DNA from 3 places in the Sessilibacter sp. MAH3 genome. Region 3 is predicted to be linked to each of the others. Evidence: predicted binding sites of a transcription regulator. Region 3 holds the regulator's gene; each other region holds the start of a gene.
The links. Region 3 encodes FliA, which starts transcription of late flagellar genes. Its sites were predicted from a motif close to TAAAGTTATNNNNNNNNCGGCCGATANCC; they were not measured.

Region 1: the regulator FliA is predicted to act here: its motif matches at 5,989-6,017, upstream of ACYQ2C_RS18275 (chemotaxis protein CheV).
Region 2: the regulator FliA is predicted to act here: its motif matches at 6,495-6,523, upstream of ACYQ2C_RS00395 (DUF2971 domain-containing protein).

Annotation. Positions count from the first base shown of each region.
Region 1 is NZ_BAAGIE010000053.1:120-7,718, reverse strand. Features, by position in the region: gene ACYQ2C_RS18305 (hypothetical protein) at 1-867, opposite strand, end outside; gene ACYQ2C_RS18300 (hypothetical protein) at 1,574-1,900, shown strand; gene ACYQ2C_RS18295 (glycosyltransferase family 2 protein) at 2,044-2,805, shown strand; gene ACYQ2C_RS18290 (DUF547 domain-containing protein) at 2,870-3,712, shown strand; gene ACYQ2C_RS18285 (CheR family methyltransferase) at 3,767-4,609, opposite strand; partial or broken gene ACYQ2C_RS18280 (hypothetical protein) at 4,548-4,727, shown strand; gene ACYQ2C_RS18275 (chemotaxis protein CheV) at 4,915-5,874, opposite strand; gene flgA (flagellar basal body P-ring formation chaperone FlgA) at 6,062-6,838, shown strand; gene flgM (flagellar biosynthesis anti-sigma factor FlgM) at 7,293-7,599, shown strand, end outside.
Region 2 is NZ_BAAGIE010000001.1:80,078-92,165, forward strand. Features, by position in the region: gene ACYQ2C_RS00375 (alpha-ketoacid dehydrogenase subunit beta) at 1-669, opposite strand, end outside; gene ACYQ2C_RS00380 (2,3-butanediol dehydrogenase) at 819-1,898, opposite strand; gene ACYQ2C_RS00385 (thiamine pyrophosphate-dependent dehydrogenase E1 component subunit alpha) at 1,944-2,930, opposite strand; gene ACYQ2C_RS00390 (sigma-54-dependent Fis family transcriptional regulator) at 3,293-5,356, shown strand; gene ACYQ2C_RS00395 (DUF2971 domain-containing protein) at 5,459-6,424, opposite strand; gene ACYQ2C_RS00400 (aspartate carbamoyltransferase) at 6,727-7,737, shown strand; gene ACYQ2C_RS00405 (EF-hand domain-containing protein) at 8,812-9,306, shown strand; gene ACYQ2C_RS00410 (DUF3549 family protein) at 9,386-10,447, opposite strand; gene ACYQ2C_RS00415 (aminotransferase class V-fold PLP-dependent enzyme) at 10,900-12,088, shown strand, end outside; gene ACYQ2C_RS00420 (YchJ family protein) at 12,084-12,088, opposite strand, start outside.
Region 3 is NZ_BAAGIE010000022.1:17,393-29,480, reverse strand. Features, by position in the region: gene flhB (flagellar biosynthesis protein FlhB) at 1-659, shown strand, start outside; gene flhA (flagellar biosynthesis protein FlhA) at 880-3,108, shown strand; gene flhF (flagellar biosynthesis protein FlhF) at 3,167-4,993, shown strand; gene ACYQ2C_RS13550 (MinD/ParA family protein) at 5,241-6,068, shown strand; gene ACYQ2C_RS13545 (RNA polymerase sigma factor FliA) at 6,071-6,814, shown strand; gene cheY (chemotaxis response regulator CheY) at 7,563-7,946, shown strand; gene ACYQ2C_RS13535 (protein phosphatase CheZ) at 7,968-8,759, shown strand; gene ACYQ2C_RS13530 (chemotaxis protein CheA) at 8,822-11,617, shown strand; gene ACYQ2C_RS13525 (protein-glutamate methylesterase/protein-glutamine glutaminase) at 12,043-12,088, shown strand, end outside.

The DNA of each region.
Region 1 (7,599 bases), on a different contig from region 3:
ATAATAAAAAGGCGCGTAAATGGCGCCAACTACGACGACAAATATAGGCCACGTAAACCACCGGCAACGAATAGCGAATAACGGTACCAGCAAAATTGCAAAGACTTTCGTACACACAGCAATCGCTAAAAATACCATGCACGCAACTTGATAATTTTTCTTTAAACATAAAAAACTGACACCCAAAAAAAACACCGCGTAAATATCGGGATGCGCTGTTAAAGAAAATTCTTTGATAATTAATGGGCTCCAGGCATAAAGAACAGCTCCCCACCTAGGTGCGACTCGCCATAACACACCAATAACGCCTAAATCGAACAATGCAGATAACAACTGTAAGCCAAAAATATCGGCGGGGAATAACCAATAACTTAAGAGAAAAATAAGTTCGGTAACTGGCCCATAAATTGTCGGAATATCGGGATAATTAATACCACCCAAAATATCTTCCATACTACTAGGTACAGAGTTATTGCCAAAAAACTTGCTGGGTGCAACACCGTAAGGCGTACCATATTCAAAAAATACGTACCCATCCCATAAAAAACGGTAATGATCATCTTCAAAAATAGGATAAAACTGAACAGCTATTAACCGAAATATGACAGGCCAAATAAAAACCGCGGAAACTATCAATAATGATGACGACCTTAGGATTATTTCATTGCTTTGGATAGATATCGCCGCAATAACTGAACAACTAAAGACCAATGCCATAACTGAGTAAAAAAGAGGCAAACTGGGAAATCCTTCCGAGCCTGCGGCACTGAACAGTAGATACAAGCAAACGCTGACAACAATTCCGCACACATGAATGAGATATTTTTCGGTATTTAATAGCGGATGGTGTCGAGATAAACTGAACATAGACGGTTATCAAACTTAGGCAAACGTTGATTTTATCATTACTTGACTTGTGAATTGGTACTTTCAGACTTTTTAAGCAGAATATTCGGAAGGATTTAATCGCCAAAAACACTATGTCTTGATATTCGAAATACGTTATTTATAAAAAGCGAATAAAACTCAGATTCATCCCTCGCGGCCAGAGAATTAACCTTAAATACCTCATGATTTACGCAAAGCAACACATGCGAACTTTCATATAAGCATCATAAAGGTATACCCTGTACTGTTAAACTCAAGTGACCTGACAAAACATCCCAGCAACGGAACTAGGCTGATTTTTTTAACAATTTCAATTAATTACAAAAAATCTACGGCAATATTGTATTCATACATCTACGGCTAATGAATTATTAGGCAACTCTTTGGTCTTTCTCACAGTCTTAGGCTTCTATGACATTTTGATGACTCCGAGTTTGCCCAAAATGATCAAATTCGGAATATGTTAGTGAATTGTGATAGTCAGACGATCGATGGCCTAGAAACAACACAAACTTATCGATTAGAATCTTAACCATTATTAACGCATCGAGACTTTCCAATATTTTGGGTGTGATTTGCTAACTTAACACATAAAGTAAGCGTTTCTGCTTTATAGCAGTGGTTTCACGGTCTCTTTGCCTAAAACAACATTCAACTAATTATAAAATCCAGATTGGAGTTCAATATGATACTAACTGTTGCCCGCAAATTTACCATGGCATTCACCGTTATAGCTGCTATGTTATTTGGTGCAGAAGCCTTCGCATCCGGATCATTTTCGTCAGCGCCTACCCCAACTGTAGATAGCCCTTACGATAAAGGTAAGCGTAATTTCAACCGTAAAGTTGCCTGTAAAAAATGTCCTCTTCCCGGTAAAAAGCTGGATCAAGAGCAAGCCAAAGCCGTTATTGAAGCTCTTTACACCAATGAAGAATTGTTAGCGAAATTGGACGAGCAACAACGCAAAGATGTTGTTTTCTACTTGGCCAAGCGTTACAAATTAGACAAGTAAGCAGTTTTTATCAGAGATCCGTACGTATAACTTCGTACAGATACAGAAAAGCCCTGAATTTCAGGGCTTTTTATTTATAGCTTCTTATTAGCTTCAATTACAGACTCTGCTTGTACAAAGAGTGTCCACAGATTACCCATGTAATGTACAAATCCCATTTCATCTCCGTCATCATTCCCGTTCTTGATGAGGAATCCGCCATAGGCTTAGTGGTTGAAGAGCTTCTAGCCCTTAAAAATCCCGACGATTCTCTGCTCATAGACGAAATTATCGTTTGCGATAATGGCTCCGTTGATAATTCAACGCAGGTTGCTATCAATGCCGGAGCTTTTGTGGTTCACCAGCCTGAAAAAGGTTATGGCGCAGCCTGCCTAAAAGCCATGGAATACCTGAATGCGGAATCATCTATTGTATTGTTCATCGACGGCGACCATTCTTGTGTAAGCGCTCAAAGTGTTCCTCTAATCACCACGCTCATTGATCATGAGCAAGATTTGGTGATTGGCACTCGCGTTAAAGGGAAAATATCGAAAGGTGCTTTAACGCCGCCCCAGCTGTTTGGTAATCAACTGGCGACGTTTCTAATTAGACTACTCTGGAAAGCCAATATTACCGATTTAGGGCCATTTCGAGCTATTCGTAAACAATCGCTCAATACGCTAAAAATGCGCGATCGTAGTTTTGGTTGGACCGTAGAAATGCAAGTTAAAGCAATTCAAATGGGCTTTAGCATCGAAGAAATACCCGTAGATTCACTAAAACGTATTGGTAAATCTAAAATTAGCGGGACTTTATCGGGGGTTATTGGTGCGGGTAAAGGTATTCTTGGAATGATTTTTAATCTGTGGTGGGCCGAAAATATAACAAAAGATGAAATTTACATGAAACGATCGGAAAAAAGTTAACTTTTAAGATTTTTACAGGTCACACGGACAAGCAATTTTTGAACTGAAGTTATAGGAAAACATCATGCTAAATTGGCAAAAAAATAACCTAACCGTGGTATTTTCTGCATTTTTACTCGTATTAAGCAGTTTAATTCTGTCGGTGAATGTGCACGCAGCACCCACCTCAGAATTAATCGATTTTTGGGACGAGAGTGACGAAGAAAACACAAACACCATTGACCACAGCAAATGGCAAACTGTCTTAGACGCATACCTAGTGTCAAACCATCCAAGTGGTATTAATCGTTTTAATTACAAGGCAGTTTCAAAGGCCGACAAAAGCGCCTTGGAATCCTACATCAACGACCTTAAAAATACCGACCCACGTGAATATAACCTGGCCGAACAAAAAGCCTATTGGATTAATCTCTATAATGCGTTAACCGTTAATCTAATTTTGGACAATTATCCGGTAAAATCCATTACAAAATTAGGCGGTTTTTTCAGTTTTGGCCCTTGGGACAAAGAAATAATCACCATTGAAGGCGAAACTCTAACGCTCAACAATATTGAACACGGAATTTTGCGCCCAATTTGGAAAGATAACCGAATCCATTACGCGGTAAACTGTGCGAGCATGGGCTGCCCTAACCTATCGGCCACTGCATTTACCGCCGAAAATACCGAAGCACTTTTAGATCAATCGGCTAAAGATTACGTCAATCATACACGCGGCGTTAAAATTGAAGGCGACAAGATGCAAGTTTCAAGCATTTACGAATGGTATAAAGTAGATTTTGGTGGCACCGATGCATCTTTAATTGAACACTTAAAACTCTATGCTGAGCCACAATTACAAGAAAAGCTAAACTCTTTCTCTGGAAAAATTACTGACTCCTACGATTGGTCTTTAAACCAACCCTAATCGCTGTAATAGACAGTAAATTGTAATAAAAAAAGAAGGCTGCGGCCTTCTTTTTTAATGAATAGCTTGGTAAACAATACCAGGATTACAATTAATCATATTGTAAAGCTTATCAGCTTGAGACAATCCCTCAGACGCGCCCAAAAACAACAGCCCATTACTTGATAATTGTCGATTCAAGCGTGTCAAAATATCTTGTTTTAATTCACCCTTAAAATAAATTAAAACATTTCGACAGTAGATGATGTCGAATTTGCCCAAACTCGTAAATGAATCACTTAGATTTAAAACTTTAAACGTAACACGCTTACGAACCTTCTCAGCCAACTGCCATATCTTATCGTCTACCGGTTCAAAGTAACGCTTTAATCGCTGATTGCACAGACCGCGCTCGACTTCACTGCGATCATATTGAGCAAGTTTGCACTGTTCCAAGACTTTATTCGAAATATCCGTCGCAACGATTTCGATCTGACGTTGTGCCCACTGCGGATTTCGTGACAATACTTCTTCTGTGAGCATTGCCAGTGAATAAGGCTCTTGTCCTGTGGAGCACGCTGCCGACCAAATACGAATCTTTCCAGTCGTGTTAGCAAGACGCTCTGGCAAAAATTTGTTCTCAAAAAAATCAAATGGATAAGAGTCACGAAACCAGAATGTCTCGTTGGTGGTCATAGCGTCAATAACTTCACGCTTGAGTTTGCTGTCTGCACCGTACTCAAGCTTCTTAATTAAATCTCGGGTAGAGTTTAATTTATACTCTTCAAGTATTTTTCGAAGTCTAATACCAATTAAATAATGTTTGTTTTCTTTTAAATGAATACCGCAAATTTTCTCCAAGAACTCGCAGAAATTCGCAAGTTCTGCAGGAGAATCAAAAAGCGTATCACTGGATATGGTTTTACTATCAACGCTTTTCGATCCACTTCCGTCTTGGCCAGATAATATATTCAAATTGAGGCCCCACATACAAAGGTGGAAAACAAATTGTAGGTATTGGAAATTCGTTTTCTAAAAATTATAAGAAACTCCAAATTATTCAGAGTTTTCATCGACTCAAAATACGTCGTTAATACAAGAAATACTGAGTCATTGAAATGGTATAGAAGCTGGAAATAATATTGTCAATTTCTAACCTCTGATTAAATCATAAAAGAGATAATCAGAGGTTGTCATGGTATTTTCCAGCAAAATACTTTCAGTTATTCCTCGTCTTCAATATTAACCAGACTTTCACCGGTCATTTCCAGAACTCGACTATTAACATGTCTGGCGAGATCATCGGGGTTGAATTTTGCCAAAAAGCTGTCCGCACCGACCTTTTTCACCATTGCTTGGTTAAACACACCGCTGAGTGATGTATGTAAAACGATATGCAATTTCGAAAGTGCCGGATTAGCACGCACCTCTGCGGTAAACGTGTAACCGTCCATTTCTGGCATTTCGATATCTGAAATGACAAGAATGAGTTCCTGCTCGACATTTTTACCGGCTTCCACCAGACCTTCTAAATATTCCAGAGCCTCTCGACCATCTTTTTTGAGTGTTGTTTTGATACCCATTTGTTCAATAACACGTTGAATTTGCTTACGTGCAATGGTTGAATCATCAACAATCAAAACATGTTTCTGAACAACTCGCTCTGCAATACCGTCTTCAATAACATCGCTACTGATTTCTTCAGATAATGGATTAACTTCTGCCAAAATCTTTTCAACATCGATAATCTCGACTAACTGATTTTCGATTTCGGTGACCGCAGTAAGATAGTTTTCTCGCCCCGCACCGCGTGGTGGCGGATGGATAGACTCCCAATTGATATTAACAATGCGTTCCACCGCCGCAACCAAGAATCCTTGTGTCGAACGATTGTATTCGGTGATGATTACGAAACAATTGGTAATATCATCTAATTCCGTTCGACCAATTGCGAGATTCATATCCATAATGGAAATTGTTCCACCACGTATATGAGCCACACCTCTTACAATATGGTTACGATTAGGTATTTCGTTTAATGGCGGACACTGCAACACTTCTTTAACTTTAAAAACGTTAATTCCGTAAATTTGCTTGCCCTTTAAACGAAACAGCAGTAACTCCAGCCTGTTTTGGCCCACAAGTTGGGTTCGCTGGTTAACCGTGTCTAAAACACCTGCCATGAGAGTCCTCTCAGGTATACCAAATCTTAAATGGTTTGCCTAATTTGTTGTAAATCGTACGGCATAGAGATTGCTCGTAAGAACAAAAACTAAATTACCTATGATTTGTTGACATTTTATCGACACAAGTAGCTAAAACTTTAAATCTCAAAATGAAAAACAAACTCATAATGAGAATAGGATAAAAATGACAAAGCGTCTTGAGATGAAAGAAAAAACTTTTTTTAATGGCCTTAAAGAAAGATCTTTATTCATAAAGCCCAGAACTATTATAGCGTTGGTGTTTTTTATTGCTTTTTTACAGGCTAAACATTCATTGGCAAATGAGGAATATCAGAATTTACAAATATTAAGTCAAATAGCCTACAAGGAAATTGTGGAAAAGATTTCCAACCAACAGGATTTTGACAAAATCGTTGTTAACGTTAATGCGCCAGATAATCGACTTAAATTATCACCTTGTTCGTCAAATTTAGATGCCAAATTTCCGACGGATTTTGTCTCCAAACGTCTTACCGTACAATTAAGCTGTTCTTCGCCACAATCATGGTCAATTTATTTAATTGCCGAAATCGCGTTATATAAGAAAATTGTTGTATTTAGTGATCATCTCTCCAAAGGAAAATTAATTCAAGAAAGCGATTTAAAAATAGATTTGGTTGACATCAGTGATATCAGAGAAAGCTATTACAAAGAGATTACCCCTGTGATAGGTAAAGAATTAAAGAGAAACATCAAAAGTGGTGACATTGTTAGAGATGCCCTATTGGATATGCCGCAAGTTATCAAACGCGGACAAATTGTTAATCTGATGGCTACATCATCTGTAATCTCTGTTGAAACAACAGGTACGGCCTTATCGGATGGGCGTATTGGGGAGATTATTCGTGTAAAAAATAACCGAAGTGATCGTATTGTCTCGGGTACAGTGCAATCAAATGGCGATGTGTATATCAACCTTTAAGACTTAAAAACAATGATTAGTCTTAAAGAATCACAAAAAAAATCGTTAAGAATCATAAAGATAGACCCTATTACACAGCGAGACTCAATCAGCCAAACATAGAAACCCCAAAAATCGAGCTCGTTTAAACAAAATAGCCGCTATAACAGAAAGTTATCCAGAATAAAACTCAAGGAAACTCAGATTAACCCAGAGTTTCCCGCACACAAGGATGTGTTGCCAATTTAAAGAGCTGTAAGTGATTGAAATTGTGAAGAAATTGGAGATCACAGTTTCAATTTCTGTCATCTGACTAATTCACGGATGAGTTAGTCACATGCCCCTAAAGACCAACACTAAAAGAAAAAATTTAAAAAACCATTAAAGGTTATCAAGACTTGGCCGAAACCAAGTACATGATCAAATTATCTGGGTTAACCTCAGTAACTCATACATAAACAACGAGCAAACGATAATGGCCATTAACTCTATTGGTAACAATGCCAATCTAAACTCAAACAGCAATAACGTGCAGAGAAACAGTTCTGAGAATACTCGCTTAGAAACAAATTCTAGAGCTGAAACTGTTCAACAAGGTCGAGCGAATACCACCACAGGCCCTACTTCAGACGTTACGCTCAGCCCGCAGGCTAACAGACTCTCGCAGATTGAAAACTCAATTGCTGCTACTAGCGACGTGAATCAAGAGCGTGTCGATCAAATACGAGCGGCTATTAATGAAGGTTCTTTTAATATAGATGCAGAATCCATCGCTAATCGAT
Region 2 (12,088 bases), on a different contig from region 3:
ACCCACAATGGTTACGTCTGTGCCTTCTTTGACGACGGCAGCTTTACCAATGGGTATTTCGTAGCTTTCTTCAGGCACATGTACAATCGCGTCGCGTTCTGTACCCAACCAACCCATGCCTTGCAAGGCTTTATGGAACATAAAAATAACTGGGTTATCGTCGCGAATGGCTGCGGTCATTAAACCTTTTGCGTCGTAGGCGTTCGATGGTGCGACGACTTTCATACCTGGTAAGTGCGCAAAGGTTGCGTGCAAGCATTGCGAGTGTTGACCGGCATCGGAATAGCCGCCACCGGTTGAGGTCATAAGTACTACCGGAACCTTTACTTCGCCGCCGGAAAAATAGGTATTTTTTGCCATAGAGTTATAGATGGCATCAAAGCAAACACCGAAAAAATCGACGAACATTAATTCTACAATTGGGCGCATTCCGTCAGATGCCGCGCCCACGGCCGCACCCATAAAAGCGGTTTCAGAAATTGGTGTGTCGCGAACGCGCTCAGCGCCAAATTCATCGAATAATCCACGGGTGTTGCCAAAAACACCGCCCAATGGTCCGATATCTTCACCCATGACAAATACGCGTTCATCGATACGCATTTCTTGAGCAATTGCCTCGGCCATAGCGCGCGCAATTGTCAATTTACGTTCTTTGGTTGCAACGCTCATCGAGTGGCTCCTTTTCTTGTTATTATCATAAAAATGATGAATAGAATTACGTGAAACTCTGGCTACTTTTTAGAGGCAGTTGAATTTGTGTGTCTCAATAAATTCACCAGAGTTTATTGTGTTGATTCTGTTGTAGATCTTGTTGCGAATTAAATGCCGGGCGTAACAATGATTTTTACGTTTTCTTCTTTGTTGTTTACCAGCTCTTCAAAGCCATTTTCAAGAATGTTGGCGAGTTGAATTTTTCCGGTAATTAACGGCTCTACGTCTAAACGGCCGTCGGCAATAAACGCAATGACATCGGCAAATTCACCGTTGTAGGCTAAAGATCCGATGACTTGTTTTTCGGTAGAAACAATATCGAAGAAATTAAATTGTGTCGGTTCTTCAAAAATACCGACCATAACGCAACGACCCGCTTTACGAATCGAATCTATTGCCACTTGTGCGGTTTTAGTAAGACCAATACATTCAAAAGAAACGTCTGCGCCATAGCCACCGGTGAGCTTTTTAATTTCGGCAATGGCATCAACTTGGCTTGGATCGATAACTACTGTTGCGCCAACTTCTAGGGCTTTCGCTTTGCGAGCTGAAGACATTTCAAGCGCAATGACGCGAGCAGCGCCAGCGGCTTTGGCACACATAATCGTACATAAGCCAATGGTTCCTGCACCAACTACGACGACGGTTTCGCCCAATAAATTACCGGCTTTTTTAACCGCGTGCATACCGACCGCTAAGGGTTCAATTAAGGCACCGGCTTCTGTTGGAAAACCTTCGGGTAATTTATACAAAAGATTGGCCGGAACATTGACGTATTCGGCGAAGGCGCCGTTGTTCATTAATCCGGTAAAGGCAAGACTTTCACAGATGTTGTACATACCGTCTTTGCAGTAGCGACATTCACCGCAGTGTTGGCAGGCATCGGCGGCAACACGTTCGCCAACTTCATAACCTTTAACGCCTTCACCAACGGCTACGATTTCACCGCTAAATTCGTGACCTAAAATGCATTGGTCTTTAATGCCGGTCAGAGGATGAGGTTCGTTCATGGGAATAAATACGGGGCCTGCCACGTATTCGTGTAAATCTGAGCCACAAATTCCGCACCAGTGAACTTTAATTTGTACCCAGCCAGCTTCTGGGCTGCCTGGAACAGAAACTTCTTCTAAGCGAATATCTTTGCGGCCATGCCATACGGCGGCTTTCATGGTTAACGCTTGATTCATAATGGTTATCTCCGAGAGGAAAGAATTAATTTCGAATTATTGTTATTAAACAAACACTTTCTCTAACGCTTCTTCTACGGGCGCGTACTCGCTGTTTCTGGCGAATTCAATAGCGGCATCGACTTTTTCATGGGCTTTTTTCACCATGGCTTCATCGTCGCTATTACTCCAATCAAAATTGGCCGCTAGATGCTCACGGAATTTTGGAATGGGATCTTTTGCAAATAACGCATCTTTTTCACCTTTGGGTCGATAGCCTTCGGCATCTCCCATAAAGTGACCTGCCAATCGATAGGTTTCGATTTCGATCAAACTTGGGCCGCCACCCGAACGTGCTCGTTCTATGGCTTCACCGGCTGCTTCGAAAATAGCAATGGGATCGTTATTTTCTACGGCATAACCCGGCATTCCATACGCGGCAGCGCGCTGGTCGTTCCGCTCAATGGCGGTGGAGGCCGTTTTGGCAACGGAAATTCCCCAGGCATTGTCTTCAATAATAAATACGACCGGTAATTTCCAAACCGACGCCAAATTCAACGATTCGTGGAATGCGCCTTGGTTTGCCGCGCCTTCACCAATGTAGGCAATCGCCACACCTTCTTTATTTTGCAATTTACGCGATAGCGCAGCGCCTACGGCCGGGCCCATGCCTTGAGCGATAATGCCTGAACACGAAAAGTTTACCTTGGCATCGAAAATATGCATGTGGCCGCCGCGACCGCCGGATAATCCTGTGGCCTTGCCGAAAATTTCCGCCGTCATTTTGTTGAGGTCTACACCTTTGGCGATGGCAACGTGGTGTGGACGGTGGGTTGAAGTCACAATATCGGTTGCTGTTAAGTGCGCGCACACTCCTACAGCGCAGGGCTCTTGACCATTGGATAGATGCATTTCGCCGGGAATAGGGCCGTTGGCCATATTGAACGCTGGCAATTTGCCTTCCATATATATTTTTTCGATGGTTTCCTCGAAGTAGCGGCTAATGAGCATGTGCTCATACATCCACAGCTGTTGTTCCCGATTGGGCTTCATGGAAATCACTCCTTTGTTATTGTCGATGTGTGGAGACCACTGCAACAGAATTCCAGTGGAATAGCTGGAGCAGAGCAACCGACGTACCAAATGATTAATTCATTGATTTATAAGGATTAATTTCAACTTGCAGACGCGAGTCGATGAACTTGAAAACAGTGTGTATCAGCCGGTGCGACACTTTTTTGAAACACTGCGACACTTTGATAATTAATTAAACAGTATCAGTTAGAATCAATTAACAGAGTCTTTTTATATCGATAAAACAGATTGGTTCTTGGGTGATAACGGTAGACAAGGGTGATTTCCCGATCATAGAATGAGACAAATAATAAAAATTACATGAATAAAAAGCCGCTACCATGACTGTACAAGAATCTTTTCCATCTCAAAATTCGCGCGCAGGTCAATTGCCTCGTAAATCCACTTTCAGTGAAATAAAGCGATCCTGGCAGCGTTGCACCGAACAATATCATTTAGAACCCGGTGCCAATATTGGCATTCCCAAGCTCAGCCAACATGAAATCACCAATGCCCGTGAAGCATTGGATGAATTACTGCACGTGGCGAATCCGGTGTTAAATCGGTTGCGGCAGTTGGGGGAAAATTCCGGCTATTGTGTGCTGATCTCCGATGCCAATGGTGTGGCTTTGCGCCAATTTATCGATACTCAACGTGGGCGGGAGTTAGCCGACAGCGGTTTAACGGTTGGAACGGTATGGTCTGAAAATTTGGTGGGTACCAATGGTCTTGGCACCTGCTTAGCCACAGGCGATTCGTTAACGGTTTATGCCGATGAACATTTTGATCGTAAATTTCGTCGCTATAGCTGCTCTACAGCACCGTTAATTTCACCCAAAGGCGATATTATTGGCGCCTTAGATATCTCCACCTACGCTCGCGGCGATAAATTAGGTCAGGGTCTTGCGCTCAATATTGTCTGCGAAACCGCCGATCAAATTGAAGCGGCCATGTTTAAATCGGCCTACGCGAATTACCATTTAATTTCGTTAGTCTCATCACCCTTAGTTGATCCGGTGCAGTCGAACGCAATATTGGCGGTGTGCGACTCGGGCATGATTTTGGGTGCGACAACGCAAGCATTACTGCAAATGGGATTTGTCCGACGCGATTCTTTGGTGGGTCATGGTATTAAAAATATCATTAATGGCTCGCTTGAAGACGTTGTGCAATCACCGCAGCCGTTACTTTCGAATCATTACGCTTGGTTGATGTACCAACGCGCCCCCAAACCAAAATCCATCGACGTTGGTTATTACCGGTCTTCAAAATTAATAACCAACAAAAAAGATTCGCCACTGTACGATGCCGCTGGTAGTGATCCGCTATTATTAAAAAATGCCGATATTTGCCATCGAATTATTAATCGCAATATTAATGTGCTGCTGCAAGGCGAAACTGGAACCGGAAAAGAAGTTTGGGCTCAAGCTATTCACAATAGTAGTGAGCGTAAAGATAAGCCGTTTGTAACTTTAAATTGCGCGGCCATTCCCGAGTCTTTAATTGAAAGCGAATTGTTCGGTTATAGCGCCGGTACTTTTACCGGTGGTTTAAAAGGCGGAAAAGTTGGCAAAATAGAAGCCAGTAATGGTGGTACCTTATTTTTGGATGAAATTGGCGATATGCCGTTGGCGTTGCAGGCTCGTTTATTACGAGTTCTAGCTGAACAAGAAATTACGCCGCTTGGGCAAATACAAGCTAAAAAAGTTTCACTTAATGTGGTTTGTGCTACGCACAGAGATTTACACGAAAAAGTTGCTCAAGGACAATTTCGCCAAGACCTCTATTATCGTATCAGTGGTGTTAAAGTTTTATTGCCGTCGTTAAGGGAACGCAGCGATAAAATGGAATTAATTGATAAATTATTGTTGGAATTAACTCACGGCCAAGGCGCTCAACTAACTGAATCTGCCGAATACGCGTTAATTCACTATCAATGGCCAGGTAATATTCGCCAATTAAAAAATACGCTTCATTATGCCTTATGTATGTGTGAAAACGCAGTTATCGACGAAAACTGCTTACCCGCCGAGATACTTAACCACGGTGCGACTTTTGCCAATTACGGCGTTGATAGTTACGGTGGCGACGTATTCGAAGGCAGTTTTAGTACGGATTTTTCCAACGAATCGAGTGTTTTTAATTCGCACTCCAATCCGGCAATTATGTCGCCTTTGCCTCAAGCCTCTTGTGCATCAAAAATTCCCCAACGACATTCTGTTTTTACTGACGCCAGTTCCCAAACTCCAACCGAAGCGAGCAAAACCGAAGAAGAAATTCGCATCATCAATGCGTTAGAGAATCATCGCTGGGTGGTTAGTAAGGCAGCAAAGGCTTTGTCTATGAGCCGTTCAACCTTACACAGAAAAATTAACAAGTATCAGATTTATAATAAGTCAAATTAATTGGCGCTCTGGCTTTTACACGGAAAGTGAGAGCATCTTGTTAAATTTATGGCCAGCCGCAAAATATTAAGCGTATTTAATGGTTTGTTGGCTTAATTTGCTCTAGATCGCGATGGCCCGTTCCAACTTTTTTTGATCAAATCCCACAGCACCACTGTACTGTTCTAGTCGAGTAAATTGCAGTTGAAATTTGCTTCTGTGCAAATTCGATTCGAAAATACGAATTTTGCGATTTAATTTTATCGCATTTTGTATCAGTTTCTGTTTAAAAGCTTCGTTGGTTTGCGCGCCGAAATAAATCTCGGTAAGTTCGCTGGGTATAAATTTAACAGAACTCCAACCTTCATCTTTAGCTTTTTCAAGGTTCTCAGTCGTATTGGGCATCAATCGAAAACATCGCCATTCTTGTTCCGCGGCAAATTGTTTGGGTTTCATCAGTAATTTGGCTCGAAAGGAATCCGTAGACAACTCGACACGTTTTTTCGAGCCGATAATATCGAGCATTTGCTCTTCTAATGTGCTGATTTCCGGTCGAACATCGGTGTAATTGACTCTGGTGGCGTCGCTTAGCGAGCTGTTTTCGGCACAGGAAAATCGCAGGGCAACACCTTGATGATTATCGGCGTAGTAGCGCCAGCAATTTAGGCTATCGATACGAGCATGAAGTGAGCAGATGCGAACACGTAAGGCGTAGTTGCGCCATTGTTTTACCTGCTTTGCTAGTGATTCCCGTCTGGCTTCAACCACTTGCGCGAGCAGCCCTTTAATCACACCAGCGGCTTCTTCCTCGTCACTGAATCTCTGCTCAGCCCGCCAGCGTCGAATGGCTTGTAAGACTTGACCTTCACCGACTGGAGTATCGGATTGGAAGATCAGCCGCAACGCTTTTTTGGTCAATGCATCCAACAGCTCGCTATGGCTGAAACGCAATTGGCTATGGTAATCAAGCTCGCACGTATCGTTGAATAAATGTGGGGCATTCCAGCGAAGCGAGTGCGTGGCGAGGATTTTATCCGCTGTCTCGGCACTGCAAAACTTAATTAAAGAGTTAGGCGTTTGGATGGCCACGAACTATCCTTCTTTACACGTTAACAATCACTGGTGCCCCACGAATTGACTGTGCACTGGGCAACAGTTCTTGTATCGGCATTGCCGTGAATTTGTTTACTGCCAAGTTGGCTAAGTTGATATTTTTGTTGATATTGGATGGGTTGTTTACCTCAATCTTGATCGCAATCGCTAGAAAAGATCGTTTTCATTACGAGAAGTTGAGCAATCCAATCCTAATCCGCGTTAAAATTCGCGCTGCGGCTTGTTCCTTTATCGAATAAAGCTTAGCGTAAAATTTCTAAAAGTTTTGAGGAGTTGCTGTGAATCTCACGGGAAGCCATATTCTTTCTATTTCTCAGTTTGATCGTGAATCTATTGATCGTATTTTTGACGTTGCCGACACCATGGCTCCTTACGCGGCGCGTAAAAAGGCTACTCGTGTCCTAGAAGGCGCGATTTTGGGCAATATGTTTTTCGAGCCAAGCACACGAACGCGCGTGAGCTTTGGTTGTGCGTTTAACCTTTTAGGTGGCAGTGTACGAGAAACCACCGGCTTTGAGACTTCGGCTATCGCCAAGGGCGAGTCTTTATACGATACCGCGCGTGTGCTTTCTGGTTACAGCGATGTTATTTGTATGCGCCATCCTCAAGCCGGCTCTGTGGAAGAGTTTGCCCAAGCCAGCCGGGTTCCGGTCATCAATGGCGGTGATGGCCCCAACGAGCATCCGACCCAAGCGCTTTTAGACTTGTACACCATTCGTCGTGAACTCGATGGCAAGGGTCGGCAGATTGACGGTTTGCGCATTGCCATGATTGGTGATTTGAAGTTTGGTAGAACCGTACACTCTTTGGCAAAATTATTAACGCTCTACAAGAACGTTACCTTGGTGTTGGTTGCACCCAAGGAATTAGCCATGCCTGAGCCCATTGTTGAGATGCTGCGTGAGTGCGGCCACAAGGTCACCATCACCGAAGAATTATCGGAAAGCATCAAGAGTGTTGATATCGTCTATTCAACACGCATTCAAGAAGAGCGCTTTACCAGTAAAGATGAGGCCGATCTTTATCGAGGCCGTTTTCGTTTAAATCAGGCCATCTACACGCAATTTTGCGAGCCTAATACCGTCATTATGCATCCGTTGCCACGCGATTCTCGAATGGAAGCAAACGAGCTCGATAACGATCTTAACCAAAATCCTAATCTTGCTATTTTCCGCCAAACCGATAATGGTATTTTGGTGAGAATGGCGTTATTTGCCTTGGTTTTAGATGTTGCCAATCTTGTTGATCAATACTCTCACGATGTACGTTGGTTTACCGGCAATCGTTAATATTTTTTAGCTGACCATAAGGTTATTCGTGTTTTTATTGACGAAAGTCGTTACCCAATAATTAACGCGCGTTAATTCACCTTATTTATGAGCCACCGAATTGTTCGGTGGTTTGTTCCACTCATGCAGTATTTTTTTACCCTCTCTGAAAACGTAAGTAGAAATTAATTGTGTAATTAATGGCGTCAGAATTTTTAATATTAATTACTGATGCGTCATTTGTTTTACACAACTCAGTGATACCGTTAAATCTTAGGGTATTCCTAAGAAATTCTTGAATAACGTGTCTGTGATTTAAACCTAGGGCAGAGAATGTAAACTGAAGATTACCTGGTGTTTCCTATAGGAACCTCTGATTAACTCATCCATGATTTAATCAGAGGACAGAAATTGAAAATGTGATTTCCAATTTCTTCACAATTTCAATCACTTACCGTTCTTGAAATTGGCGACACATCCTTGTGTCGCGAGAAACTCTAGGTTAATCAGAGTTTCCTATAGTTTTTTGAAAAAAAAATCAAAATAGGCAGATGATTTTTGAGTGATTAATCAAGTCTTATTCAATTTGATCGACGATCATTTTTGAATTTTGATTATTTTAAATAAGTAAATCGAAAAATCATCTGTTAAACGATGGTTATGTAAATTGGTTATGTTTTTGAGATTCTTGCTGCCAATACAACTTACATAAACAAATTTTTTGTGAACGAATAGACGCTTTGAATGTTCAGATTTTTCTATGATTTAAACAGGTACTTCAGCAGGTTTTCTAAAAGATTATTTACTGTTAAGTTTCACTTAATATTAGATCGATACACTCCGTTTTAAGTGTTAAACCAAAACAGTTATTCAATTATTAAATTGGTTTGTTTGTTCCAATATTTTTTGAGTTTTCTTAATTTTCGCAAGTAGACGCGAACAATATTTAATTAAATTGGGGAAATTTAAATTAAACACTGATGGTAACTATGCCAGCATCGTTTTGCTTCTAGTTGTTCAATTTTTGTCACTCAACGCGCTGTTGGTTTTGCTCATAGATTCAATGCTCAGGCGAGTACATAGGTGTAGATAAAGATGTCGCAAAAAAACAATAAGTGGGTTTATAGAATCACCTTGTCCTTAGCTACAATCGCTGGACTGTTTTCCTTAACCTCTCACGTGAGCGCTGAAGACTCGCTTACTCAGCAAGACCATCGCTGGATTTTAGCGAAATACGATTTAAACGGTGACGACACCATTACCGCTGAAGAAATTACGTCTAAAAAGCACAAAGTGTTTCAATTTATGGATGCCGATAACAGCGGCAGCGTTAGCATTGATGAATACATTTTAAGTGACACTATGCGTCGCGAAGCATTGCTTAGAGCGCGCTTTGATAAATTAGACTTAGACCACGACGGCACCATTGATGACGCTGAGTACACCTCGTATTTGGGATTATTTGCCAGTATTGATGGCGACGGTGACGGTAATTTAACAAAATCAGAAGTGATGGCGTCACAAGCCGAAACAGTTGAATATAAAACCCGCTGTGTTTGGGTGCTGTGTTTGCGAACCCAAAGTAACTGAGTTCGCAGTTAAACAAAGCCGTCAATCAAAAACGTAATCGGATAAAAAACTGTGGTGATTGCTGATTTTATAACGGTGATTACTGGTTTTGAGCGCTACTGTTTTCGATGCGTCTAAAGAGCGCACCAATACAATCAACCAATTTTTGCGAGCGGTTTTGCTGGCGCATCGCTTGAAGTAAATGTGGGCGAAGCTCAGGCAAGGCCATCAGATCTGCAATCACGCGAATAAAGGTTTCATCACCGAGTTTTGCCAGCAACTCCAAAAACTCCAGTCCTAAACTAGCGTCTGCCAAATCATCGCAGCAACGCGAAGCGATCGCCGCAACTACTTCCACATCAACGGTTTCCATCACCGCCATGGATTTGGTCAGTGCTTGATGGCGCAATCCCTTGGCTTGACTGAAGGATATACCGCGAATGGCTGCGGCAATGACGCCTTTTGTCTGCTCGGGTTGTTTTAACTCTTCGTGTAAGCGATTAATCAAAACCTGTGTGAGTGCAGCATCGATCTGCTCGTGCTCAAGCAGTTGCCCGAGTCCAACAAAGGCTGGTGCTGGCACCGACTTTAAAGAATTGCGCAACAACTCTTGATTGTCTTGCCAGCGCGCCGCCACATCGGCCAGACCCTGAATACCAAGATGTTGCCAGCCTTCATCGGAGGGTGACTGTAGATACTTGAGTGTGGTTTCATAAAAACGGCTTGGCGGTCTTTTCAGTTGCGCGCTAATTTTCGAGTGAAAACTGGCTTTGCGGTCTTCGGGTAGATCAAACGCGTAGGGATTGTTCTCTAACACCGCGTGCAACTGCTTACCGGTTTTTGCTGCGTGCCAGTTGGTGCCCACAGAAATTAGTAGCTGTTGCAGGAATTTGTCGCGGTCGGCGGGAATGAGATAACCTTGTTCATCCAAGGGTAGTTTAAGTGTCCACACCATGGGACTGTCTACGTTGGTCTTTCCCCAGAACACCACACCGATCCAGGCGTTTTTTAGGTAGGGTAAAGGATAGGGTTTTTCTAATTTATCTGCGCTGGTGAACTCACTGCGTGACAGCGAGCGGATTCTTCTACCCAAATCGTAAAAACGTGCTTGTGCACCAAGGTATTCGAAAAATCCACAAATACCTTCAACCTTGGTAACCATCTAACTCCTCTCAACTCTACTCTGGATCAATCGCCGTTACTGTACTTAACTGTTGTTGTACTTAATTGCTTATGTATATAGGAAACTCTGATCAACCTAGAGTTTCTTGCGACACATGGATGTGTCGCCAATTTCAAGAACGGTAAGTACTTGAAATTGTGAAGAAATTGGAAATCGCATTGTCAATTTCTGTTTTCTGATTAAATCATGGAAGAGTTAATCAGATGTCCCTACAAAAGATCAGCGAGATTGCTGCAAAAGGGGCAGTATTACAGTTATAGGCGTAAAGTGGTAGGCGAGTTGTTTGGTAAGGCTTGTCAGTTGTCGAAATAATGCTAGTAAAAACAGAGCGCTAGACAATTTTCAATTTGCAGAATAAACAATTGCTGTGCGGATGTTTGTCTATACTTAAGTTGATATCTTGTTAATCCGCTAAATTGCTAGGGTTTTAAATGACCGACATTCTGCCATTTCGACAATCGCCCAACGCGATTGCGCATTGCTACCAAAATGCTCAGGTCGATTTGAAATTGATGCTCACCGGACACGTTCATCAAGCCATTCCCGATGTTGCCCAAAAAGCTTACCAAGAACATTGGCAATGTTTGAGTCAGTATGGCTCCGAGCGGTTTGATATGTTGTTTGATAAGAGTTGGCTGGTACGGCAAGGATTTGCTGAACTGATCGACACCGAACCCGAGCGAATTGCTCTTGCCAGCAGTGTTCACGAGCTGTTTGTGCGTTTTCTGTCTTGTTTGGATTTAAAAAAGCGTCCCCGAATTCTTACTACTCATCGCGAGCATCCGTCTATTTTGCGGCAACTCATTCGCTTGAAAGAGCAGGGTTGTGAGCTGGTATTTATCGACAGTGATTACGCCACCTTGGTGGAAAAAATCTCTCAAGCCATTGATGATAAAACCGCGGCGGTATGTATTTCGTCGGTGAACTACGTTACTGGTCATCAAACCTTTGAGCTGGACACGCTACCACCTATTTGTGCCAACTACGGCACCGAGCTGTTTGTCGATGCCTATCAAAGTGTGAATGTACTGGAATTCTCGATAGCCGATTACAACCTTGAAACCGCGTTTGTTGCCGCAGGTGGTGGCAAGTATTGTCAGATGGGCGATGGCGTGTGCTTTATGCACGTACCCGAAGGCTCGGACTTTCGCCCGGTGATTACCGGTTGGTTTGGCTCTTTTGATCCCGTGTTGGATTCGCCAGCTGCAGAGCCTCTGGTGTACGCCGATGGCGCCTGTCGGTTTGATGGTTCCACCACCGATGCGTTACCGCATTTTCGCGCCGAAAAAGTCTTTGAGCACTTTAAGCGCGAAGGCTTAACGCCAGAGTTACTTTACGAAATTAACCATCATCAGCTGGGCTATTTAGTGACCGAGTTTCTGCGACAGGATTTCGACCCTAAGGTGATTCGCATGACCTCGTCGGTAGAGTACATGGGTGGCTTTGTCTCTTTCGCTACCCGTATCGCACAACCACTGCATGAACGTATGCGAGATATTGGTGTTATTTGTGACTATCGCGAAGATTTTCTGCGCCTTGGGCCTGCACCGTACTTGTGTGATGAACAATTGCGCGATTCGATTACGGCTATGAAAGAAGCTTTGGTATCACTGGGTTATT
Region 3 (12,088 bases):
TTGCAATCATCGTGTTATATCAACGCCGCAATGATATTGTTCACTTGTCTGATCTACCCTTCAATGTTGCAATTCACGATTCTATTTTTATTTTAATTATTTCGGCCCTGTTGCTATCTTGCTCGACACTTATCATCGCAGCCATCGATATTCCATTTCAATTATGGGAAAACAATAAAAACCTAAAAATGTCGATGCAAGAAGTTAGAGACGAAATGAAAGATTCTGAAGGTCGCCCGGAAGTTAAAGGAAGAATTCGGCGTCTGCAAAGAGATCTGGCGAATAATAGAATGATGCAAGAGGTTCCTACCGCGGATGTCATACTTACCAATCCAACGCATTTTTCGGTAGCGCTTAAGTACGATCCTGCCACCATGAAAACACCGCTAGTCGTTGCTAAAGGTGGAGATTTTATTGCGCTTAAAATCAGAGAAATAGCCAACGCTCATTCGGTTGAAATTTTACAAGCTCCAGCATTAACGCGCGCCATTTTTTACACCACAGAAGTCGATAAAGAAATACCCGCGGGTTTGTATTTGGCTGTCGCACAGGTATTAGCGTATATTTTTCAATTGCGGCAGTATCGCCGCGGTAAGGCCAAGCGGCCCAAAGCTCCCAAAAAGTATCCCATACCCAAAGAATACACGTTCGATAAATAACCTTTTACCATCACCATACTAATGCCTTTTTATACCACTAAAAATTGCGGACTAAATCGTATTTACGTTCTGCCTTTTTTAAAGGTTACACCGCTTGTCTATCTGACCTGTTGTTCAAAATAACTGCGTTAATATTGTCATCACAATTTTGCACTTGGTATTTTAATTGCGCATTGCTGTTGTTATTTTAAAACCGTCAATATTTTGATTGTCAGAATCTATGCAGCTACCCAGTTTTTTAAGCGTTAATCGTCCGAAAATTACCAGAAGTTCTATTAATCGAGCTTATGTTAACGGCCGTTCAATAATTAACGGTAATTTAGGCGTACCTATTTTACTGTTAATGATGCTTGGCATGATGACTTTGCCATTACCATCATTTTTATTGGATGTCTTCTTCTCGTTTAATATTGCCTTGTCGATTGTGGTTCTTTTGGTCAGCGTTTACAGCTTACGTCCACTAGAGTTCGCAGTTTTTCCAACCATATTATTAATAGCAACTTTATTAAGGCTTGGGTTAAACGTCGCCTCAACCCGTGTTGTTTTACTCAATGGTCACGAGGGCGGCGATGCGGCCGGTAAAGTGATTCAGGCATTCGGTGAAGTGGTTATTGGTGGTAATTACGCGGTTGGTTTGGTTGTTTTCATTATTTTAATGATTATTAACTTTGTGGTGGTAACCAAAGGTGCTGGCCGAATTTCGGAGGTCAGCGCACGCTTTACCTTAGATGCAATGCCTGGTAAACAAATGGCAATCGACGCCGACTTAAACGCCGGTTTAATTGATCAAGAAGAAGCAAAAACTCGACGCGAAGAAGTTTCCAACGAGGCAGACTTTTACGGTGCTATGGACGGTGCTAGTAAGTTTGTGCGTGGTGACGCCGTGGCCGGTATTTTAATTCTGCTTATAAATATTATCGGTGGCTTGGGCATAGGCATGGCCCAACACGGTTTAACCTTTACCGACGCGCTGGAAAAATACATCTTATTAACCATAGGTGATGGTTTAGTCGCTCAAATTCCGTCGCTATTGTTATCAACCGCCGCCGCCATTATGGTTACGCGTGTTAACAGTTCAGAGGATGTGCGCTCGCAGGTATTGAGTCAGATGTTTGACTCTCCCAAAGCCTTGGCCGTTTCAGCAGGTGTGTTATTTTTAATGGGTGTTATTCCCGGTATGCCTCATGTGCCATTTATTGGGCTTGCTATTGTTTGTGGCGTGTTAGCGTATTTTATTTATAAAAAAGACAAGCAGACACTTGAAGTTGCCGACGGTAGTTATAATCCTTCTTCGGCTGCACCCGGTAATCGTCCTTCACTTCCCAATCAAGAAGGCGGCGAAATAATTGACGCTCGACCAGAAAATACAGAGTTAAGCTGGGACGATGTGCAGCCGGTGGATTTAATTGGTTTAGAAGTCGGCTATCGTTTAATTCCGCTGGTGAATAAACCTCAGGGTGGAGAGCTTTTAAAACGCATAAAAGGCATTCGAAAAAAGCTGTCTCAGGAAAAAGGCTTTTTAATTCCAAGTGTTCATATCAAAGATAATCTCGATCTCTCGCCGAGCAGTTACCGGATCTTGTTAATGGGTGTTTGTTTGGGTGAGGCCGAAATTTTTTCAGATCGTGACCTGGCTATTAACCCCGGTCAAACCATTGGTGAAATTGACGGCATTGCCACCAAAGATCCGGCTTTTGGTTTGCCAGCAGTATGGATTGATCTGACCAAAAAAGACGAAGCTCAGACCTTAGGTTACACCGTTGTTGACGCTAGTACTGTTGTTGCAACGCATTTAAATCAGATTTTACTGAAACACACCCATGAATTAATTGGTCACGAAGACGTTCAAAAACTGCTAGACCAACTCGCCAAAACATCGCCCAAACTCGTATCAGAATTGGTACCCGATAAACTCTCGCTAAATGCCGTTTTAAAGGTGTGTCAAAATTTATTGCGAGAAGGCGTTGCCATAAAAGATTTTCGTTCCATCTGCGAAGCCTTGTTGGCTGCCAGTGAAAAAACTACCGACAGTGAACAATTGACCTCGGCTGCACGTGTGGCCTTGTGTCGTCAAATTATTTATGCACTGGTTAAAAGTGATGAAGCATTGCCGGTAATTACCCTTCAACCGGAGCTGGAACAGCTTTTGCTCAAAGCTAATCAACAGGCACAAAAAACTGGCGCTGATGAAACAGGTTTTATCGAGCCAGCGTTAATAGAAGCAATGCAGAGATCAATTCGCGAGAATCTACAACGGCAGGAAATTGCCAATAAACCGGCAATTATTCTCGTGGCAGGTGTTCTCAGAAGTTTACTTTTAAAACTCTGTCGATCTTTAGCGGTAGATGCAACAGTTTTAGCCTATGCAGAAATTCCAGAAAATAAATCCATAACGGTTTCGGGAACCATAATCGGAATATCTGGCAATAACGGTAATTCACAGCATTAACATAGACGCTAGATTTTTAGCAATTGTTCGATGTTTTCACTATAAATAGGCGGTATCTATGCAAGTTAAACGGTTTAAAGCGGCTGATATGCGAAGGGCGCTTGAAATGGTGCGCGCTGAACTGGGTGAAGATGCTGTTATTTTATCGAACACTAAACAAGGCAAATATGTTGAAATACTTGCGACCGCTGATGATTGCACGCAATGGTTAGACGTTAAGGACAATGCCGGGTCCCATCAGAGTGTTTTTTCTAAATACGAAGGTTTAGCCGATACTGGAGAATTTACCTTTTTAACCGAATCAGAAGGTTATGTAACCTCCGGTAAAAAACCTGAGTCAGGGCGAAAAATGACCGGTGCAGATAACATTGCAAACAAGGCAGAAGAAAATGTCTCTTATTTATCTCGCCAATTAGATGCTCAGAAAAAACAACAAGCACAACGTTATTCTTCTAATCCCGTACAGAAACGTTCTAGCTATAAAAGTTCCGCCGCTGTTGTTAATTTATCACGCAACACAAAACATCGTAGTGAAGCCGATGAAATTATCGACGAATTATTTTCAAAAGGTACGCCGTCGATGGCAGATGTTGTCTCTTTTTTGGAAAAAGCCAAATCTAATCGTCAAGAAAACGCTAACCGTCAAGAAAATACTAATCCGCAAGGCAATATCAGTAATCAAGAAACGGTTAATAGAAACCGGGCAACGATTAACAATAGTCACGATGCGGTTAAATCTCGTCAAAACCCTAGTTCTGCTGAGGTACAAAATTCCCTAAACAATTCGGTCATTCATCGAGACGAAAAAAGTGCAGATGTGAATTCGCCGTCTAATCAGAATCTACAGCGAGCAATACAGCAGTTATCGCAGCAGAATGAAAACAGTTTAACTAAGCCAAGCAGATCGCCGGAGTCCGTTCGTACGGCAACGGTTATTGATAACTCGGGTGATATTAAAAACTTGCAATCTGAACTTAATGATATGCGTGAGCTTCTGGAGTTGCAGCTTAAACAGAGTAACGGGAGATCGTTAAAAAGCTATCAAATGATTTTGGAAAAACGTTTTTCTAAGATGGGTTTTGGTGAAGAATTTATTACCCAGCTGTTAAACCATGTTGTTATGAAAGCTGGTGAAACGGGCCGCGATGTTTGGCTTAAAGCGCTAAAATATTTAAAATCAAATTTACCGTTAAGCACTATTGATATTGTTAAACAAGGCGGTCGCTATGCTTTTATTGGCCCTACCGGAGCCGGTAAAACCACCACCATCGCTAAACTCGCAACCCAACATATTTTGGAACACGGCCGCCACGGTATCGCTATTATTTCTACAGATAATGAACGTTTGGGTTCGCAAAGCCAGTTAAAGAGTTTATCGCATATATTGCAAATTCCTCTGCATGTTGTCACTACGGGCCGGCAGTTGAACGAAGCATTGTTTTCGCTAACCTATTGCGATTTGATTCTAATTGATTCCCCAGGAATTAATATTCGTGACTTGGACAATAATCTTTGGTTTAACGAATTTAAAAACCATGATTTTGTTACCAAAATATTTGTCATGACCACAAATTCGCAAAAGGCTTTTCAAAAAAACATATTAAGTGTTGCTAACGATCTTGATGCGCAAGCGTTGGTGCTGACCAAATTAGATGAGTGTTGCAGTTTGGGTGATAGTTTAGATTGTGTCATAGAATCAAAATTACCCATTGCTTATTTGACAAATGGACAAAATGTGCCAAAAGACATTGAGTTCCCTGTTCACAAAAAACTTATCGCCAAAGCATTAGAAGCAATTGCACCGGCGAAAAAATCCGCTCAATTAGCCCCTGCTAATTTTGGGATTACTGAAGACGTAAATAATTACGAAAAAGTCCAAGCCTAACTGTGTTTATCGGCGCTCAAGAGCGTGTGCTTAGTTAAGTCTGTGCTAAATTTAAAAATACTGCTTGTTGTTTTACACAGTTTAATGGGTTTTCTGCTTCGGTATTTATTTGTAGATAGTTTGTGTTGGTATTGGTGGTACATCTTTTTATGCCACCGGGAGACCCTAGGTTGATCGGTGTTTGCTGTAGATAGATTAGATTTCATTTATATTTAGCAATAATTATATTGAGTTATTTGGAGTTTGTATGAGCTACTCTCGTCCTGTTCAAGTCATAGCCGTAACTGGTGGAAAGGGTGGTGTGGGTAAAACCAACCTTTCAGTGAATTTGAGCATTGCCTTGGCCGAAATGCAAAGACGAGTGGTATTGCTCGATGCTGATTTAGGATTGGCTAATGTAGATGTGCTGTTGGGTTTGCGAGCTAAGCACAACATAGCGGATGTATTAAATGGCGTATGTGATCTGCAAGATATTTTGTTGACTGGTCCTGGCGGAATAAAAATTGTTCCGGCCTCATCCGGTGTTCAAAACATGACGCAATTAAGCGCCCAGCAACATGCCGCATTAATTAATGCATTTAATACGCTTGATCAGCAATTGGATATTCTGGTTATCGATACCGCAGCGGGAATTTCAGATACGGTTGTCAGCTTTGTAAATGCGTCCAACGAAGTCATTGTTGTCGTGTGTGATGAGCCTTCATCCATTACCGATGCCTACGCGTTAATTAAGCTACTTAACAGTGAATATCAACAATCGCGTTTTCGGGTGGTTGCTAATATGACGCGTACCGTTAACGAAGGGCAAAACCTGTTTAATAAATTACAAACCGTATGCGATCGCTTTTTAGATGTCACATTACAGTATCTCGGCCATATTCCTTTTGATGAAAGCGTACGTAAAGCCGTACAAAAACAAACGCCATTAATGACCGCTCTGCCACGCAGTCGTGCTTCCCAGGCAATTAAAGGTATTGCTCAAAAAGTCATAAGTTGGCCGCTGCCAAGTGGCCCAAGAGGGCACTTGGAGTTTTTCGTTGAACGGCTTTTGCATACTGCACATGTGGAGGTTTAACTATGGCTGCTGTGGACGGATTAGCAATGTATGATCAAGCGCAACTTCAACCGGCGATCGACATAGAACAGTATGCGAGTTTGGTAAAACGTATTGCCCATCACATGATGATGAGAATGCCGGCGAGTGTGCAAGTTGAAGATTTAATTCAAGCTGGAATGATTGGCTTAATTGAAGCATCGCAAAAATACGATGCCAGTAAGGGGGCGAGTTTTGAAACCTACGCGGGAATTCGCATTCGTGGCGCCATTGTGGATGAAATGCGCAGAGGTGATTGGGCGCCGCGTTCGGTGCATCGTAATGCCAGACGCGTTCAAGACGCCATTGCGCAAATTGAAGCACGCACAGGCCGCGATGCGACTGATAAAGAAGTGGCCGACGAATTGGAAGTGAGCTTAGAAGAATATCACGCGATTTTGCAAGATAGCACCAGTACACGCTTGTTCAGTTATGAAGAGGCCGTAGGCGAAGACGACAGCCGTATTGAGCACGACAGTGCCAGCGATGGTAATCTCAGTCCATTTGTAGGCCTGCAAAAAGATAATCTGCGTAAATGCTTGGCCGAGGCGATTAAATCGCTGCCAGAGCGCGAACAGCTGGTTTTAGCGCTATATTACGATGAAGAACTGAATCTTAAAGAAATTGGGCAGATATTAGGCGTAAGTGAATCGCGAGTCAGTCAAATTCACAGTCAGGCTGCACTGCGTTTACGTGGTCGTCTTCAAGATTGGGTAATTTCGGAGTGATAATTACGAATTCATAAAAATAAGTAACGATTTATTCGGTTAAATTAAATCGCTGACAAAAGATAGTGACCCGTTTGTGCCTTTCATGGTTCTCTGCGAATCTCTTTTATTCAATGGCAATTCTGAATAACGACAGACCCCTCTAATTTTTTGCCAAATTTACCGTGACTTTTTTTCTTGAACAAAATCCCATTCAAATTAAATATTTTGTAGCTTTCCCAATCTTTTGAATAATTAAGATAATTTTTTTGCTTTATTCTAAAAAAAAGTCGTTTAAAGCCGAAACTATCCTATAGAAACAGTTTTAAAGAACGAGCGTGACATTTATAGCTAGGAATATTTAGGAATCTCTGATTAACCCGGTCGTAATTTTTACTGAAGAACGAAATTGAAAATGTAATGTGTAATTTCTATATCATTTCAATTGCTTATCGTGTCGCGGTTATCAATGCAACTGGTGCGGTGACTAGGCCGAGGTTAATCAGAGCTTCTTTATTCTAATTTGTTTTAACAACCGGGTTTTTATTGAAAAGAGATTTATTTAGTAAAAATTCAGATTGAGTGTTATTACGCTTTTTTTGTACAAGATTTAGGTATTTGATTTCATTAAACCCTACAGATTATGTCCGCGGTTGATCAATACCCGAATATTGGTAATCGCTATCCTTAAAAAACTGGATACCGCACAAACTGCTACTAGACTTTGTATTGAATCGGTTTCCCTCGACCAGGGCCTATGGAGGTTACATTGGATAAAAATATGAAAATCCTCATAGTCGATGATTTTTCTACTATGCGGCGGATCATTAAAAATCTATTGCGTGATTTAGGGTTCACTAATACGCAAGAAGCTGATGATGGCCAAACGGCGTTGCCGATGCTTAAAAACGGCGATTTCGATTTTTTGGTGACGGACTGGAATATGCCGGGAATGACCGGTATTGAGTTGCTCAGGCAAGTCAGAGCAGATGAACGTCTTAGCAGTTTACCGGTGTTGATGGTGACCGCCGAAGCAAAGCGGGAACAAATTATTGAAGCGGCCCAAAGCGGTGTGAATGGTTATGTTGTAAAACCGTTTACGGCTCAAGCTCTAAAGGAAAAAATCGAAAAGATTTTTGATCGCGTCGGTTAACTCATTTCCACAGGTTTAGTTATGGATTCTAATCAATTCTCGAAAGACCCGAATCGAGCAGTCGAAGATCTTCGTGAAGCTGCGCAAATGTTGCTTGAGAAATTACAGAACGAAGATTATCACGATGCAAGCGAAGTGATATCGAAATTAAATCAACAACGCGACAGCTTAATTTTTAACAGTGTCGGTAAATTAACTCGTGCTTTGCATAACGCTATTGTTAATTTTAACGTTGATGCAAATTCGGATAATGACTCCACGTTGTCGGATAAATCTCATATCAGCGATGCATCAGACCGGCTTAACTACGTTCTTAAATTAACTCAAGACGCCGCCGATAAAACGATGGATCGCGTTGAAGCTTCAGCGCCTATTGCTGCCGAAATCATTACTGAGTCGGCGCAATTGCGAGAAGAGTGGAAACGCTTTAAGCGTCGTGAAATGGGCCCAGATGAATTTCGGCAATTGTACTATCGCATGGACGAATTTCTTGCGCGTATTGGTACAGGCGCAGAGCAATTGGGTTTAAATTTACAAGATATTATTTTGGAACAGGGCTACCAAGATTTAACCGGCCAAGTTCTGAAAAAAGTAATTGGTCTTATTTCTGATGTTGAAGGCGAACTGGTTCAGCTAGTTCGTATTGCCGGACAAGTAGAAGATGTTGCTGGGTTTCGATCAAAAGCAGATAAAGAAGCTGCCGAGAAGAAATCGGCAAACGGCGAAGGCCCGCAAATTCAGGCAAAACATCGTCCAGATGTTATGGCCAGTCAAGATGAAGTTGACGATTTATTATCAAGTTTAGGCTTTTAATAGATTTGATATTTTAAGAATAAAAACGACTGAATAAATCGTTTTGGCGAGAGGAGCAGTGAATGGGGTTCGGCGATGATGAAGAGATTTTGCAAGACTTCTTAGTAGAAGCTGGCGAAATCCTCGAGACGCTTTCCGAGCAACTGGTAGAGCTTGAGCAACGTCCAGATGATCGTGATTTATTAAACGCGATATTCCGTGGTTTTCATACGGTCAAAGGCGGTGCTGGCTTCCTGCAAATTGCGCCAATGGTTGAATGCTGCCATGTAACGGAAAATTTATTCGATATTTTACGCAATGGTAAACGCGAAGTAACTTCCGAATTGATGGACGTGGTGCTGCAAGCGCTGGATGCTGTTAATTCACAATTTGATCAGGTTCAAAATCGTGTTGAACCATCACCCGCAGATGAGTCTTTAATTGAATCACTCGAAAGATTAGTCGCCTGCGAGGATTTACTCGAAGCTTCCGATGAAGAAGTTGTTGATGAAGAAGTTGTCGAAGAAGAATCCGTTGACGAAGAAGCCTACGAAGAAGACGTCGTTGCAGATGAAGTTGTAGATGAAGACGTATCAGAGCAAGATATTTCAGAAGACGAACCTCAAGACTCCGAGTTCAATGCACAAGCCGATATTGATGAAGTAGAACTCGATGCACAAGACTCGCAGCCCTCAGCGAGTAGTGACGATTTTTCTGACAGTGCAATAGCTAACTTGTTGGATGCAATCGCCGACGAAGATGAAGACGGGGCAGCTAAACCCGCCGTAAAATCTACCACTGCTAAGAATTCTCCGGTTGTAAAGAAAACTGAATCCGACGAAATCACCGACGATGAGTTTGAAGCGCTTCTTGATCAGTTGCACGGCGAAGGTAAAGGTCCAAGTGTTGGCGAATCTAAAAAAGCTGCACCAGAAAAATCAGAAGCTGCGCCTGCCGATGACAAATCCGGTGAAAAGGCCAAGTCTAAAAAATCCGCGGGTGGAAACTCTGATTTAATTACCGAAGACGAATTTGAAAAACTCTTAGATCAAATTCACGGTCAAGGCAAAGGCCCGGGTGGTCAAGATAAATCTAATTCATCGGCTAAGGCAGCTCCTGCGGCTGAGGCAGAAAAGGTCGAAAACGCCAATCCAAAAGAAGAAAAAACCGAAGATGTAAAAGCAGAAGAGGTAAAAGCGCCTGCGCCCAAAGCTGCAAAACCAAAATCCGAATCTCCAAAAGCTAAAGCGAAAGCCAACGACGATACCATTACCGAAGATGAGTTTGAGGCGTTATTAGATCAATTGCACGGTGCTGGCAAAGGACCAGGCGCTGGTAGTTCAGATACCAAGGTCGCTAGTACTAAGGCCGCCTCATCACCGCCGAAAAATACAACTGCACCAAAAACAACAGAATCGAAAGAGACTGTATCTGAGAAATCAGACGTTAAAGCAGAAAAGTCAGAGCCGAAAAAAGAACCCGTAAAAACCGCCGCAAAAGCACCTGCTGCACCGAAAAAACCAGCAACTACCAAAGCCTCCGAGCCAGATAAGAGTGCCGCTATTAAGGCGGTTCCTGGTACCGGAAAACCCAGCACCGCCGCTGCAAAACCTGAGCTTGTTGCCGTTCCCGGTGGTGCTAAAGCGAGTGCAGCTAAACCGGCATCGCCACCGGCGGCCGCACCCAAAGAAGCGGCTGCGCCGGCTGCCGAAACCACGGTGCGTGTTGATACGCAACGTCTCGACGATATTATGAATATGGTCGGCGAGTTGGTATTGGTGCGCAATCGGTTGGTTCGCTTGGGTGATGAAAAAGGCGATGAGGTATTATCAAAAGCCGTTTCTAATTTAGATGTTGTTACCGCCGATTTACAAACCGCGGTCATGAAAACCCGAATGCAGCCCATTAAGAAAGTGTTTGGGCGTTTCCCACGGGTTGTGCGCGATCTTGCACGCAGTTTAGGAAAAGAAATTAGTCTTGAGCTTGTCGGTGAAGAAACCGATCTCGATAAAAACCTGGTAGAAGCTTTGGCTGATCCCTTGGTGCATTTGGTTCGAAACTCGGTGGATCATGGTATTGAATTACCGGATGTGCGCGAGCAAAAAGGTAAACCACGCGTTGGCCGAGTTGTATTGTCTGCCCAGCAAGAGGGTGACCATATTTTATTAGCCATCACCGATGATGGCGGTGGTATGGACCCGAATAAACTTAAATCCATTGCTGTGGCCAAGGGTGTATTGGATGAAGACGCGGCAGCGCGTTTATCCGATCAAGAGGCTTTTGCGTTAATTTTTGCTCCCGGTTTTTCGACCAAACAAGAAATATCTGATGTATCCGGCCGTGGTGTTGGTATGGATGTGGTGAAAACCAAAATCACCCAACTCAATGGCACCATAGAAATTGATTCGGTCGTTGACGAAGGTACTAAACTTTATATTAAAGTGCCTTTAACCTTGGCCATTATGCCAACGCTGATGATTATGTTGGACGATCAAACATTCGCATTACCCTTAGTTAATGTTGATGAAATCTTCCATATGGATTTAAGTCGCACCAACATTGTTGATGGCCAAGAATGTGTCACCATTCGCGAAAAAGCGATACCGTTATTTCACTTAAAACGTTGGTTAATTCGTAGCGCAGCTTACGCGACACCACCAAAAGAAGGCCACATTGTCATTGTTTCGGTGGGTACTCAGCGAGTCGGTTTTGTTGTTGATCAGTTAATTGGTCAAGAAGAAGTAGTAATTAAACCGCTTGGCAAAATGTTGCATGGCACACCGGGTATGGCTGGTGCGACAATTACCGGTGATGGAAGAATCGCATTAATTTTAGATGTTCCAAGTATGTTGAAACGCTACGCTGGTAATGCTGCTTAGTTTCAAGAGACTTTGATTAATCCAGAGTTTCTTGCGACGCAAGGATGCATCTTAATTTTCTAGAATGGCTAATTTAAAGGAAACTCTGATGAACCTAAAGTTTCCAGCGACACAAGGATGTGTCGCCAATTTCAAGAATGGTAAGTGATTGAAATTGTGAAGAAATTGGAAATCGCATTTTCAATTTCTGTCCTCTGATTAAATCAGGGATGAGTTAATCAGAGATTCCTAAAGTTGTGAAGACATTGGTAGGGGTATTTTCAATATTTTCCCTCTGATTAAATTATGGGTGAGCTGATCAGAAATTCCATAGTCTTGTATTCGCTCATTGGTTGTAATGTTACGAAATTGTGTGTGAATAATAACGGTGTCGTGAGAAGGTGCATCCCAATTACGCTGATAGAGCTCATCAGGTGTCTAGGTATATGGCTATTAATGTTTTAATTGTCGATGACTCTTTATTTTTTCAAA